2 regions of the Arthrobacter sp. 05L428 genome follow, and region 1 is predicted to be linked to the other one. Evidence: predicted binding sites of a transcription regulator. Region 1 holds the regulator's gene; the other holds the start of a gene.

Region 1 (7,099 bases):
ACGGCGTTCCGGGCCGTCCGCGCCGGGTTTCAGCGGGTCCTTCCATCTTACGCCAGCGCGGCCCGGTGCCGGAGCGGAGGGCATTAGGTATCAACTTCATATCGTCCTCATATCGTTCCCGTTGCAGTTCGCCGGACAGCGCGGAATCCCCACTGGAGCGCAGGCACCTTGTGCAATGCTGGATTCGGCCCTGCCGGGCCCGCGGAGCGAGAAACACAGCGAAGGGACAGGGCAATCAGCCAGCGTGGAGTGAACAAGACAGCAGCAGGGCGGAATACGCGCCGCGGCTTGCTGCACCTTGTGCTGCCCGCTGCCCTGGCGCTGTCCGGCTGCGTGGCCACGCCCCAGCCGGGCATCACGAACTCCGACACGCCCTCCCACACGGTCCCCGGCCCGGCCGCCGGCGTCGCCACCACCAGCGCACCGCTGGAATCCACCCAGGCCTCCAACAAGGCTCCGGTCTACTGGATCGGGCGCAGCAACAACAACGTCTTCCTGTACCGCGAGTTCCGGGACGTGTCGGAAGAGGACAACCCGATCACCCGGGCGCTGCGGGTGATGATGTCGCAGAAGCCGCTGGACCCTGATTTCTTCACCCCGTGGCAGAACCCCAGGCTCCTGGCCACCTCGATTTCCGGCAAGAACGTGATCACGGTGGATGTGTCCGCCGATGCGTTCAACAGCAACGTCGACGCCGACATGGCCGAACGCGCGATCCAGCAGCTCGTCTACACGGCCACGGCCGCCGGTGCCAGCGCCGGGCTGACCGATACCGGGCAGCAGATCCAGGTCGTCATCCTCGTCGACGGGCACACCGACTACGTCGCCTTCAACCGGGTCCGGCTCGGTTCACCGACCTCGCGCAGCGCCGGAATGGTGGCGCCTGTGTGGATCATCGATCCGCAGGAGGGCACCGAGGTGGCGGACGGCGCGGTCAAGATTTCCGGCCGGAGCACGGTCCCGGGCGGAAAGCTGCGCTGGGAGATCCTGCGGGTCGACGGCGCCAGCAAGACGCCCTATCTGGACGGCAACATCACGGCCTCCGCCGATGCCTCGAAGCCCGGCCTGTTCAACCTCTCGTTGAACCTCGGTCCCGGTGAGTATGAGGTCCGCGTGTCGCAGGTCGATCCCAGCAGCAAGGTCCAGGACCTGAACGTAGATACCCGCGGGTTCACTGTCCGCTAAGGCATTCCGCTAAGGCAGGCACCCGGCGGACCCGCACGGGCGCGGCGCCTGGCCTGTCCTACTACTGCTTGCCCCTACCAACGTCCCAGGACGTCGCTGGCCAGCACCGTGGCGGCGGGGCCGGCGGTGGAAGAACGCAGCACGTGGTGGCCCAGCAGGGCGGTGACGGCTCCCGCATCGCACAGCCGGGTGACCTCGCGGGGGCTGATGCCGCCCTCGGGGCCCACGATCAGGAGCACCTCGCGGGCCACACCGCCGTCGCCGGCCTGCTGGTGCCAGGCCTCCAGCACCTGCCGCAGGGGCCGAACCGCGTCCTCGTGCAGGATCACGGCCAGGTCCGCGGCGGCTACGGCCGCCTGCAGGCCGTTGCCGTCCACCGCGGCGCGGACCTCCGGAATCCAGGCGCGGCGTGCCTGCTTCGCGGCTGCCGTCACCACGGACTGCCATTTGGCGTGCGCCTTCGCCGCGCGTTCGGGTTTCCAGCGGACGATCGAGCGTTCGGCCTGCCAGGGCACGACGGCGTCAATCCCCAATTCGGTCGCGGTCTCAGCCGCCAGCTCGTCGCGGTCGCCCTTGGCCAGGGCCTGCACCAGCACCAGCCGAACGTCAGGCCTTGGCTCGGTCACGACCTCGCCGCACTCCACCGTCAGCTCCTGCGGCGCGGCGGCCGTCACGGTGCCGGTGATCCGCTTGCCGGCGCCGTCGGCGATGTCCACCGGCTCCCCCACGGCCAGGCGCTTGACCGTCACCGCGTGGCGCGCCTCGGCGCCTTCGAGGACGAACGTCGCGCCGGGGACCAGCTGGTCCAGGGTGCCTGCGGGGGTGAAGAAGACCGGGTTGCTCACCGCTACAGGTTACCGAGCCGGTCCCGCAGCTTCGCGAAGACACCGCCGCTGGCGGCAAGCTTCCCTTCGGTGAACTGCTCGCCGCGGAGTTTGGCGAGCTGGCGCAGCAGGTCTTCCTGGGCGGCGTCGAGCTTCGCGGGGGTATCCACCTGCAGGTGGACCTTGAGGTCTCCGCGGCCGTAGCCGCGCAGGTGCGTGACGCCCAGGCCACGCAGCGTGATGACCTCGCCGGACTGGGTGCCGGCCTTGACGTCGATTTCCTGTTGACCGTCAAAGGTCTCAAGGGTCAGCTCTGTGCCGAGCGCGGCCGCCGTCATCGGGATGTTCAGGCTAGCGTGCAGGTCGTCGCCTTCGCGCACGTAGGTGGGGTCGTTGTTGACCCGGATCTCGACGTACAGGTCACCGGACGGGCCGCCGGCAGGACCGGCCTCACCCTGGCCGGAGAGCTGGATGCGGGTGCCGGTAGCGACGCCGGCGGGAACCTTGACGGTAAGCGAGCGGCGGCTGCGGATGCGGCCCTGGCCGGCGCATTCGTTGCAGGGATCCTTGATCACCGTGCCGAAGCCCTCGCAGCTGCCGCAGGGGGCAGTGGTCATGACCTGGCCGAGGATGGAACGCACGGCGCGCTGGACCTGGCCGCTGCCGCCGCAAATGTCGCAGCGCTCGGGGTGGCTGCCTTCGCGGCAGCAGGAACCCTCACAGGTGGGGCAGGTGACGGCGGTGTCCACTTCGAGCTTCTTGTTGACCCCGAAGACGGCGTCGCGCAGGTCGATCCGGACGCTGATCAGGGCGTCCTGGCCGCGCCGCACCCGGGAGGCGGGGCCGCCCTGGCTGCCGGCGCCGCCGAAGAAGGTTTCGAAGATGTCCTGGAAGGCGAAGCCCTGGCCGGCGTAGCCGCCGCCGAAGCCGTTGTCGTTCCCGTTCTCGTTGCCCGTCGTGTCGTAGACCCGGCGCTTTTGCGGGTCGGAAAGCACCTCGTAGGCATGGGTGACCGCCTTGAAGCGCTCGGAAGCGTCATCACCGGGGTTCACATCCGGGTGCAGGGTCCGCGCAAGCTTGCGGTAGGCCTTCTTGATCTCTTCCCCCGTGGCTTCACGGGAGACTCCAAGAACGTCATAGTGGCTGCTCAAAGTCTGTATCTCTTCCTTTTTGTACTGCCAGTGGGGCACTGCCTGTAGTTGGCAAGAAGTCCGGTTCCGGATCCGGCCCGTCAGGGCCCGAGGATCCGCGAAAGGTAGCGGGCCACCGCACGGACGGCGGCCATGGTGGTGGGGTAGTCCATCCGGGTGGGGCCAAGGACTCCGACCTTGGCCGTGGCGTCCGGTCCGTAGCCGGTGGCCACCACGGACGCTTCGGACAGGCCGTCGTAGGGGTTCTCCCGGCCGATGCTTACCGTGACGCCGCGCGGGTCCTCCGCCATGTCGCTGAGCAGGCGCAGCATCACCACCTGCTCTTCAAGCGCTTCGAGCACGGGTCCGATGCTCAGCGGGAAATCCACATTGGACCTGGCCAGGTTGGCGGTCCCGGCCATGACCATCCGTTCCTCGCGGCTGCTCGCGGCAAGCGATTCAAGCCCGCGGGCCAGGGCCTGGGCGGGTCCCCGCCGCACCGGCGGACAGCTGTCCACCACGGCCTGCAGCGACTGGGGCAGCAAGCTCAACGGGGTGCCGGAGAGCCTGGCCAGGAACAGGGTGCGGAGTTCGGCGAGGGCGTCGTCGCCGAAGTCCTGGCCGACGTCGATCACCCGCTGTTCCACCTTGCCCGTATCCGCGATCAGGACCGTGAGTACCTTGCGCGGCGCCAGGAGCACGAATTCGATGTGCCGGACGCGGGCCCGGCTCAACAGCGGGTACTGCACGACGGCGACCTGGTTCGTCAGCTGCGATAGCAGCCGCACTGTCCGGTCCAGCACGTCGTCGAGGTCATCGGACCCCTCGAGCAGCGCCTGGATGGCGCGGCGCTCCGCCGGAGAGAGGGGTTTGACGGCCGAAATCTGGTCCACGAACAGGCGGTAGCCCTTGTCCGTGGGAATCCGGCCGGCGCTGGTATGCGGCGCCGTGATCAGGCCCTCGTCTTCCAGGGCGGCCATGTCATTGCGGATCGTGGCGCTGGACACGCCCAGATGGTGCCGTTCCACCAGGGCCTTGGATCCTACCGGCTCGCGGGAATGGACGTAGTCCTCCACGATGGCGCGCAGCACTTCGAGTTTGCGTGGCTCGCTCACTCTCCACCTCCAATCGACCCGTATCGGTTCGCCGGTGCCGCCGCGCGTGCAGGAACACCCGGGGTTAGCACTCGACATGCCTAAGTGCTAACCAGTCTAATATGAGTCGCGCCGTTGTTAGCATTGGATTCGCTGCGGGCGTGAGCCCCGGGACTGGTGTTTCCCGGCACACCACAGGCCGCGCCGCCGTTCTGTCCCCCGTAATTCCCGAGTGCAAAGCAGTGTGTAGCAGATGTCGTACCAGAATTGGGGCCCGCAGGATCTCTCCGCGCCCGCCAAGGCCCAGCTGCCCGAGATCCCGGTGGAGCGCGGCATGGTGCTGGAGGACGTGCAGTCCGGCTGGGTGGGCGCCGTAACCCGGGTGGAGAAGTCCGGCGGCATGCACGTCGTGGCCCTCGAGGACCGGCGCGGCAAGTCCCGATCCTTCCGCCTCGGCTTCGGCTTCCTGCTCGAGGGCCAGCCCATCCGGCTGATGCCGCCCGCCCCGCGGGTTCCCGCGGCGGGTGCCGGAGTCGGCGCGCGCACCGCCTCCGGTTCGGTCCGGGTGGAGGGACAGCGTGCCCAGGTCGCGAAGGCCAGCCGGATCTGGGTGGAAGGCAAGCACGACGCCGAACTCGTCGAGAAAGTCTGGGGTGACGACCTCCGCGTCGAGGGCATCGTGGTCGAGCCGCTGCACGGCATCGACGACCTCGCTGCCGCCGTGAAGGAGTTCCGGCCCGGCCCCGGCCGTCGCCTCGGCGTCCTGGTGGACCACCTTGTTCCAGACTCGAAGGAGTCGCGAATCGCCGACGCGGTGATGGCCTCCCCGGGCGCGGCCGGCAACGTGCTGATCGTCGGGCACCCGTACGTCGACGTCTGGCAGGCCATCCGCCCTGCCGCCCTGGGCATTGAGCGGTGGCCGGTGATTCCGCGCGGGGTGGACTGGAAGACCGGCATCCTGACGGCCTTCGGCTGGCCGCACAGCACCAAGGAGGACATCGGCCTGGGCTGGCAGAAACTCCTCGGCGCGGTCCGCAGCTACGCGGACCTGGAGCCCTCCCTGCTGGGCCGGGTCGAAGAGGTCATCGACTTCCTCACGGTGCCGTAGCCGCCTCCTCGTGCTTTAGTTCGCGGTCCGAGCAAGTATTCTTGGTAGGGCGGCCGCTGCATTCTGTTGCGGCCGCGGCTCGTACAGGTACCTACGCTCCACCGCAATCCAAAGGACGAAACGTGGCAGAAGACGCACGCGAACACACGGATCACCAGGCCGGCCATGGCCAGTCGCAGTACCATGGCGTTCCCGCAAATGCTCTGCCGTTGACGGCAAGCGAGGACCGGCAATGGGCCACCCTGGCGCACTTTGGCGGCATTCTGGGTTGCATTCCCGCGCTGCTGATCTACCTGATCTTCAAGGACCGCGGCCCGTTCACGGCGCAGGAGTCGAAGGAGGCGCTGAACTTTACGCTTCCGCCCACCATCGCTGCGGTGGTAGCCAATCTGCTGGTCTTCGTCCCGGTGGTGGGCAACCTGTTCGCAGTCCTGGCGACCGCCATCTGGATTGCCCTCGCCTGCTTCTCGGTGGCCGCCGGCATCCACGTCAACCGCGGCCAGCCGCACCGCTACGAATACAACCTCCGCTGGATCAAGTAGCGCGAACGGACATTTCCGGCCCGCGCGCCCAACGCGATCGGACACTTCCGGCCCGCATGGGCTGACTACCTAGTCCGGGAGGATCCGGCGGACCACGGCGTCGGCTAGGAGCCGGCCCTTGAGCGTGAGCACCAGCCGGCCCTTGAACGCTTCCGCAGGCTCAACGAGCCCGTCGGCGATCAGTCCGGCGACCGCGTGCCGTCCGGTATCCCCCAGCCCGCCCAGACTCGGGATTTCCAGGCCGGTGACCAGCCTGGCTTCGAGCATGACGCGCTCCACGTTGCGGGTCTCGGCGTCGAGAGTCTCCCGCCCGGCCGCGGGCGAGACGCCTGCCGCGAGCCTACCGGCGTAGGCCGTGGGGTGCTTGACGTTCCACCAGCGGACCCCGCCGACGTGCGAATGCGCTCCGGGGCCGATGCCCCACCAGTCATCCCCGCGCCAGTAGGCCAGGTTATGGCGACAGGCCTGGTCCGGCGTGCGCGCCCAGTTGCTTACTTCATACCAGCCCAGCCCGGCCGCGGAGATCAGTTCATCGGCCAGTTCGTATTTGGCGGCATGGTCGTCGTCGTCGATCCCCGGAACCTCGCCGCGCCGGATCTGGGCGGCGAGTTTCGTGCCCTCCTCGACGATCAGCGCGTAGGCGCTGATGTGGTCCGGGCCGTAGGACAGTGCGGTCTCCAGGGAGGAGCGCCAGTCCTCCAGCGACTCCCCCGGGGTGCCGTAGATCAGGTCCAGGCTGACCGCGAGGCCCGCCTCACGCGCCCACTGGACCACCTGCGGCACACGGCTGGGCGTGTGGGTGCGGTCGAGGACCTTGAGCACGTGGGGCACCGCGGACTGCATGCCGAAGGAGACCCGGGTGAAGCCGGCGTCGGCGAGCAATTGCAGGGATTCGGGCGTGACCGAATCCGGGTTGGCTTCCGTGGTGACCTCGGCGCCGGGCTCGAGGCCCCAGGTGTCGATCGCGGCGGCCAGGATGCGGGCCAGGTCCCCGGCCGGGAGAAGCGTGGGGGTGCCGCCGCCGAAGAACACCGTGCTGAGCCGGCGCTCCGGGAGGCCGGAGGCTTTCAACGCCCGCCCGGCGAAGTCCACTTCCGCGACGGCGGTGTCCGCGTAGGCGTCCTGCGAGGCGCCGCCGCCGAGTTCCGTGGCGGTGTACGTGTTGAAGTCGCAGTAGCCGCAGCGCACGGCGCAGAACGGAATGTGGACGTAGAGC
Region 2 (7,099 bases), 1.2 Mb from region 1:
TGTGGAACACCTTTGTGCTCAACGAACGGGCCCGGATGGCGACCCCGGGCATGGCCGTCCTGATGGACCGGCTGCTGGTGGAACACCCCGAGGCGCCGGTGATCTACCTGTCCACCGGCCCTTGGAACGCCGCCCCGACGCTGGCCCGCTTCATCACGCGCAACATGTACCCCTCCGGAACCCTGCTGCTGACCGACTGGGGCCTCACCCACGACCGCTGGTTCCGCAGCGGCCAGGAACACAAGCGCCGGAACCTGGAACTGCTGGCCAAGGAGTTCCCCAACATGCGCTGGCTCCTCTTCGGCGACAACGGCCAGCACGACGAGGCCATCTATTCGCAGTTCGCCCGGGAGCACGGAGACCGGGTCGCCGCGATCGGCATCCGCCAGCTCTCCACCGGCGAGGCCGTGCTGGCGGGCGGACATTCCGAGACCGGCGACCACACGGGCTCCAGCGTCCCGTGGGTCTACTCGCCCGACGGCGCCGGCATGGCCAAGCGCCTGCAGGAGCTGGAGATCCTCTAGCCGGCCGCCGGGGCTTCGGCCGCGGTTCCTGCTTCGGGGGTTTCGACGTCGGCGGTGGCGCTGTCCGCCGTGCCGCCGTCGCCCGCGACCATCGCAGCTGCCCCGGCGTCCCTCTTCCGGGCCGCCATGAGCTCCCGGATCCAGTAGTAGGAGGCCTTCGGCGTGCGGATCATGGTGTCACGGTCCACGTGCAGCAGGCCGAACTGCTGCTTGTAGCCGGCGGACCATTCAAAGTTGTCCAGCAGCGACCACACGTAGTAGCCGCGCAGCTCGATCGACTCTGCGGAGCCGCCGGGTGAGGTCGCCTCGATGGCCGCCCCGATGTGCTCGGCAAGGTACCGCACGCGGCGCTCATCCGGGACGATGAGGCGGCCTTCGGCGTCGTGGATCTCCAGATCCTCGAAACTTGCGCCGCCCTCGGTGATGTAGACCGGCGGCAGTTCCGGGTAGCGTTCGGCCATTTCCGCGAGCGCCACGGCCATGTAGTCGGGCTTGATCGGCCAGCCGTAGGCGGTGATCTCGGTGTCCGGGAAGCTCTCGATGTGGAACGGGGTTCCGGACCCGCCGCCGTTGAGGTCATTGCCCATGGCCTCGGCCATGCCCTGGGGCACGGTGCCCTCGCCGGGTCCGGCCGCCACCCGGGTGGGCATGTAGTAGTTCAGCCCGTAGAAGTCCAGCGGCTGCGAAATCAGTTCCATGTCCTCGCTGGACGGGCTGAAGGAGGAGAAGAAAGTGGCGGCCCTGATGGCGTCCGGATACTTGCCCAGCAGCACCGGGTCCGCGTACAGGCGGTTCTGGGCCATGTCCATCAGCCCGGCGCTGACCTTGTCCAGCGGGTTGGCCGAGGCCGGGACCATCGGTGAATAGACATTGGTGAGGCCGATTTCACCGGGCACCTTCGCCGCCCGCAGCGCCTGCATCGCGAGCCCGTGGCCCAGCAGCTGGTGGTGGACGCTCGGCAGCGCCTTGAGCATGTGCGCTTCGCCCGGGGAGTGCACGCCCAGCATGTAGCCGTTGGCACTCACCGTGGCCGGTTCGTTGATGGTCACCCAGCGGGCCACCCGGTCCCCGTAGGCCGCGGCGGCGATGGCGGCGAATTCCCCCAGCCGGTAGGCGGTGTCCCGGTTCATCCAGCCGCCGGCCTCGTCCAGCTCCAGCGGCGTGTCCCAGTGGTACAGGGTGGCCATCGGCGAGATCCCGTTGGCCAGCAGCAGGTCGATCAGGCGGTCATAGAAGTCCAGGCCCTTGGGATTCACCGGACCGCTGCCGCCGGGCTGGATGCGGGGCCAGGACAGCGAGAACCGGTAGGAATCGATCCCCAGCTCCTTCATCAGCGCCACATCTTCGGGCATCCGGTGGTAATGGTCGCAGGCCATGGCGGGGCTGTGATCATTGACGATCGAGCCCGGGGTAGCCGCAAAGACATCCCATCCCGAAGGTCCGCGCCCGTCCTCGTCCAGCGCCCCCTCGATCTGGAAGGCGGCGGTCGCCACGCCCATGGTGAAATCGGCCGGCAGCAGAGCGGCCAGATCGTGGGCGGAAGCATTCATTGGCGGATCCCCTATGCAGTTGCGCTGGTGGTTGATTGATTTTAGGCCCCGGCGGGCGCCCACGCCACAACCGGCGCCGGCACCTCCGCCGGTGTGTCCGGCGCCTCCGCCCCCTGAGCCCGGCGCCCTAGTAGGTGGACTCCTCCGGCCCGAAGAGGAACTCCTTGGCATGGGCGACGGCCTTCTTGAACGCGTCATTCCGCAGGCTCAGGAGTTGCTCCGCCTCGTCCGCCGCGGGCTCAAGGTAGCCGGTAAACCCGGGCCGGAGCACCCAGATGTCCCCGGCGGGCGGTAGATAGAACACCCCGAAGGAGCGGTGCTGGCTGTCCTCGGCGGCCCAGATGGGCACCACCGCCAGCGCGGCGCCGGTGTCCACATTGATCCACTGTGCGCGCGGAAGGGGCAGTTCGTGGGCCTCCGGGTCAAGGAAGGGCGCGGTTCCTTCGCCCCACCTCTCCTCGAACCGCTCGTGGAACGCGGGCATCAGGTGCGAATCGTAACGCCGCCATGCGCTCATGGCTATCCTCCATTTTCTTGTATTCCTGCCTGCTGCTTCCTGCCTGGTGCTTCCTGCCTGGTGCGGCACGCGGCACCGCCCCTGGTTCCCGCGTCACTCCGGCCCCCGCTCCCACCGCACCGGGGTCACGCGCAGCACCGGCTGCCCGCCTCGGTGGTGCCGCACCGGAATGTCCCGGCCGACGGCGGTGCGGCCGGCGGCGGTGCCCCCGGTGTCTGCCACGCGGGCCGGGCGGGCCGGCCGGGCCGCGGAACCGGCGGCGTCATAGGCGGCCCGCGCGTCAGGATTCCGCAGCACCGAGAACGACTCAAGGATGCGGCGCGCCTCCTCCCCGCCGTCAGACCCGGCGCCGGGCCGGGCATCCGGGCCGCCTCCGGACGCCGCACCGGCGGCCGCTTCGACGTCGGGATGGCGGCGGCGCATCAGCGCGCGGAAGGAGCGCTGGATCTCGGCCGGAGACGCATCCGGCGCGACGTGCAACGCGGCGTAGAAGCCGCGCGGGTCGCGGTTCATCGGCTCACCTCCTGGCTGGCCGGACGGGGCTCGGGCCGATCAGGCGGGGATCCGGCCGCACGTTCCGGCCGGCCGGATCCCCGCACCGCCAGCGGTCCGAAGCGTCCGCCGCCGGCGCTGTTACTTCCCGATCTCCTGCATCTTGTCCTGCGTGTGCGTGATTTCAATCTTCCGCGGCTTGGCCTGCTCCAACACCGGAATCCGGAGCGTCAGGACGCCGTCGGCGTAGCTCGCCTTGACCTTGTCGGTGTCCAGCGTGTCGCCCAGGATCAGCTGGCGGCTGAATACTCCGCGCGGCCGTTCCGAGGCGATCAATTCAACGTTGGGCTGCGTCGGGTCGCGCCGTTCGGCCCTGACGGTCAGGACGTTGCGCTCGATGTCGAGATCCACCGAGTCAACATTGACGCCGGGAAGATCGAACGCGACGACGAATTCGCCGTCCTCCTGCCACGCGTCCATCGGCATGGCGGCGGGCCGCGCCGCCGTTCCGAAGACTTGCTGGGTCAGCCGGTCCAATTCACGGAACGGGTCCGTACGCATCAACATCATTTCCCACTCCTTCATACGAGAGTCTTGAATCTTCCTGCCTATCCAGCCCACTCGGTTATCTGTGGTGGTGGATATAGATTTTTTATAGCACCAGTGCCAAACTGATGCAACAGGAAATTTTTCGACCACACGAAGGGACGTGAGCCATGGCGGAACGTGAAGCGGACGTCGGGGTGTACGCGATCTCCGTGGTGGCTCAGCTGGTCGGGACCGGGCCGCAGAACATCCGGCTTTACGAGCGCAGGGGACTCCTGACCCCGGACCGCACGGCGGGCGGAACGCGGCAGTACAGCGAGACGGATCTGGTGGTGCTGCGGCGGATCAGTGAGCTGCTGGACGAGGGGCTGAACCTCGCCGGCGTCGCCAAGGTGCTGGAACTGGAAACGGCTAATGCCAAGCTCCGTGCGGAGCTTAAACGACGCGGGGCGCGCTGACCGGCAGCGCGCCCCGTCTTCGCCGGCGCCTACTCCGCGCCGGTCTCCTGCTTGGAGAGTTCACCGGTGATCCGCTCGCCCGGGATCCTGGCGGTCCGCCAGGTGTCCAGCAGGATCACGGCGCCCAGGATCACGAACGAGATGGACAGCGAGGCAAGGGCATCGGTGGTCCAGTGGTAGCCGAGGTACAGCCGGCTGAGCGCGGCGAAGAAGATCCCGATGCCGGCTACGGCGAAGCCCGCGACGGCGGCTTTCGGGTTCTTGCGGCGGGAAAAGATCAGGAACGTGGTGATCAGCAGGAAGTCACAGGCGCCCAAGACGTGGCCTGACGGGAACGAGAACGTGGAGTCAGCCCCGAAGAGCATAAGGTCCACCGGCGGGCGCTGCCGGCCGACCGACCGGCCGATGATCTGGGCCAGGATGACCCCGGTCAGCATGCCACCGGCCAGCACCATCGGCCGCCAGGCGTGCTTGGCCAGCAGCCCCCACGCCACCGTGAACACCAGGATGATGATCGGCAGGCCGATGGGTCCGAAGACAATGGCCAGGATGATCATGATGGTCGTGGCCGGCTCCCCGCGCAGGGCCACGAGCCCGGAGCGCACCGGCTCGTCAACGGCGGTGATACCGCCGTGCTGCAGCACGCTAACCAGGATGGCAATGAACGCCACGACGCCGACGACCATAAGCCCGACGGCGATCCGGTACAGATTCCGCCGCGCATCCACGCTCATGTAGCGCTCCTCCACCACAAACTTGTCATGGAAGACCCGCCACCAGCCGGATTGCCCGGTTTTCTGCTCTGCCATTGCCGTATCCGCCTCTGCGCCGTGTGTGGACATTCCCAACGTGAAGAATATCCCGGTTCCCGCGCCGCGGGCGCGTCGGACCGGCAGCCGGTCCCGCGCCGTTCCCGCCGGTAGCCTGAACCCATGGGTGTCATGAACGAACTGATCAACCCCGGGGTGGTCGGCTCGCTGGGACGGATCCTTGCCGCTGCTTCCCCCGGCCGCCGCTTCCCGCAACTGGCCGGCACGGCCGGGCAGCTGGACGGGCTGGGCCTGCGCGAACGCACCGACCTGCTCAGCAGCGCCCTGCTCACCGATCTGCCCGCCGACTACACCGCTGCGGCGGCGGTCTTCCGCCAGGCGCTGAAGGACCCGGACTTCACCGGCTGGATGATCTGGCCGGTCAGCGAGGCGGCCGCCACCCTCGCCCTTGCCCGGAGGGGCCCCGCCGATTTCGAGGACTGCTTGTCGCTGCTCGCCGAGCTGACTCCGCGGCTCACGGGTGAATTCGCCATCCGGCGGCTCCTGGATGCGGACCTCGACCGGGCCCTGACGGTCATCCAGCGCTGGACCAGCCACCCCGACTGGCAGGTCCGACGGCTCGCCAGCGAGGGCACCCGGGCGTACCTGCCGTGGGCAATCCGTGTTCCCGGACTCACGGCCCGGCCGGCGGCAACCCTCCCGATCCTGGACGCCCTGTACCGCGACCCGGTCGAGGATGTCCGGCGGTCGGTGGCCAACCACCTGAACGACCTGGCCCGGCATGCCCCCGACGAAGTGGTCGCCGCCGCAGCGCGCTGGCTGGCGGAGCCGGACGCGAACACCGCCAGGGTGGTCCGCCACGGCCTGCGGACCCTGGTCAAGAAGGCCCACCCCGGCGCGCTGGAGTTGCTCGGCTTCGCGCCGGCGTCGCTCGCCGTGACGCCTCCCCGACTCGACCGCACCGTCGTGGAACTGCCGGGAGACCTGGGCTTCGATTTCGACGTCGCCAACACCGGCCCGGCGGAGGCCCGCATCGCCGTCGACTACGTGGTGCACTACGCCAAAGCCAACGGCGTCCTCGCGGACAAAGTGTTCAAGCTCGGCACGGCCGTCCTCGGGCCGGGTGAATCCAGGACATTTTCGAAGCGCCACGCCTTCCGCCAGATGACCACCCGGGTCCACCACCCCGGCGACCACGCGCTGCAGCCGCAGGTCAACGGGGTGCGCTATCCGGGGGCCGGTTTCACGGTGCTGACCTAGGCTCCGGAAACGGACGGCGGCGTGCCCGCGTGGTGATTTGACTCACATTTAAATCAGACGTTATCCTCGCTTCAGCCGTTGGCCCCGCGGCGACCACCTCCCGGAAAGACAGTGCGATGACGACAGCAAGCGAATGCATCGAGATCCAGGTCGACAATCGCCAACTCCTGGACGACCGGCTCAACGACGCCGTCCAGGGGCTGCAGCGGCTCGCCATGCTCACCGGCACCCACGGCATCCTGCTGACCCGGCACAAGCCGGGGCACTACACGGCCGCACTTTCGGACCAGGTCCCCTTCGGGATGACACGGGAAGTCGTCCGCTAGGCCGCGGGCGCGGCGGCCCGGGGACGACGCGCCCCGGCCGCTAACCAGACCAGGTCCCGGGCGGCTGAGCTGCGAATCGCCGCCCGGGACCTTTTTGGCTTCAGCGGCGGTTCACCAGCCGTGGCCAATCACCAGTCATGGACGGTGCCGTCGACGAGGCGGTTGTAGGGCAGGTAGGCCTGCTGGTACGGGTAGGCCGCGGCGGCCTCCTCGTTGAACTCGACGCCGATGCCGGGGGTCTCCCCCGGGTGCAGGTAGCCGTCAACGAAGGTCATGGACTGCTCGAAGACCTCGTTGGTTGCATCCGAGTGCTGCATGTATTCCTGGATCCCGTAGTTGTGGATGGCCAGGCCCACGTGCAGCTGCGCGGCGAACCCGACCGGGGAGATGTCCGTGGGGCCGTGGAAGCCGGACTTGATCTGGTACTGCGCGGCGAAGTCCATGACTTTCTTCAGCGGCGAGATACCGCCGAAGTGCGTGGAGGCGGCCCGGACGTAGTCGATCAGCTGTTCCTTGATGATGGTCTGGTAGTCGTACACGGTGTTGAAGATTTCACCGATGGCCAGCGGCGTGGTGGTGTGCTGCCGGACCAGGCGCAGCGCCTCCTGGTTTTCCGCCGGGGTGCAGTCCTCCAGCCAGAACAGGTCGTAGGGTTC

Evidence for each region. The regulator HrcA, encoded in region 1, represses chaperone genes, less so after heat shock. The targets are predictions, from matches to a motif close to TTNGCACTCGNNNNNNNCGAGTGCNAA.
Region 2: AC1DH3_RS00155 (Hsp20/alpha crystallin family protein) is a predicted target of HrcA. The motif match lies at 3,727-3,753, and genes of this name have one in related genera.

The regions. Positions count from the first base shown of each region.
Region 1 covers NZ_JBFTNW010000001.1:1,250,917-1,258,015, reverse strand. The annotation lists gene AC1DH3_RS05835 (GerMN domain-containing protein) at 250-1,185, shown strand; gene AC1DH3_RS05830 (16S rRNA (uracil(1498)-N(3))-methyltransferase) at 1,260-2,030, opposite strand; gene dnaJ (molecular chaperone DnaJ) at 2,033-3,160, opposite strand; gene hrcA (heat-inducible transcriptional repressor HrcA) at 3,241-4,254, opposite strand; gene AC1DH3_RS05815 (DUF3097 domain-containing protein) at 4,487-5,341, shown strand; gene AC1DH3_RS05810 (DUF4870 domain-containing protein) at 5,464-5,883, shown strand; gene hemW (radical SAM family heme chaperone HemW) at 5,953-7,099, opposite strand, start outside.
Region 2 covers NZ_JBFTNW010000001.1:23,167-30,265, reverse strand. The annotation lists gene AC1DH3_RS00175 (App1 family protein) at 1-524, shown strand, start outside; gene AC1DH3_RS00170 (glycoside hydrolase family 1 protein) at 521-2,074, opposite strand; gene AC1DH3_RS00165 (hypothetical protein) at 2,202-2,591, opposite strand; gene AC1DH3_RS00160 (DnaJ domain-containing protein) at 2,685-3,104, opposite strand; gene AC1DH3_RS00155 (Hsp20/alpha crystallin family protein) at 3,225-3,650, opposite strand; gene AC1DH3_RS00150 (MerR family transcriptional regulator) at 3,800-4,087, shown strand; gene AC1DH3_RS00145 (phosphatase PAP2 family protein) at 4,117-4,896, opposite strand; gene AC1DH3_RS00140 (DNA alkylation repair protein) at 5,020-6,117, shown strand; gene AC1DH3_RS00135 (hypothetical protein) at 6,234-6,443, shown strand; gene manD (D-mannonate dehydratase ManD) at 6,572-7,099, opposite strand, start outside.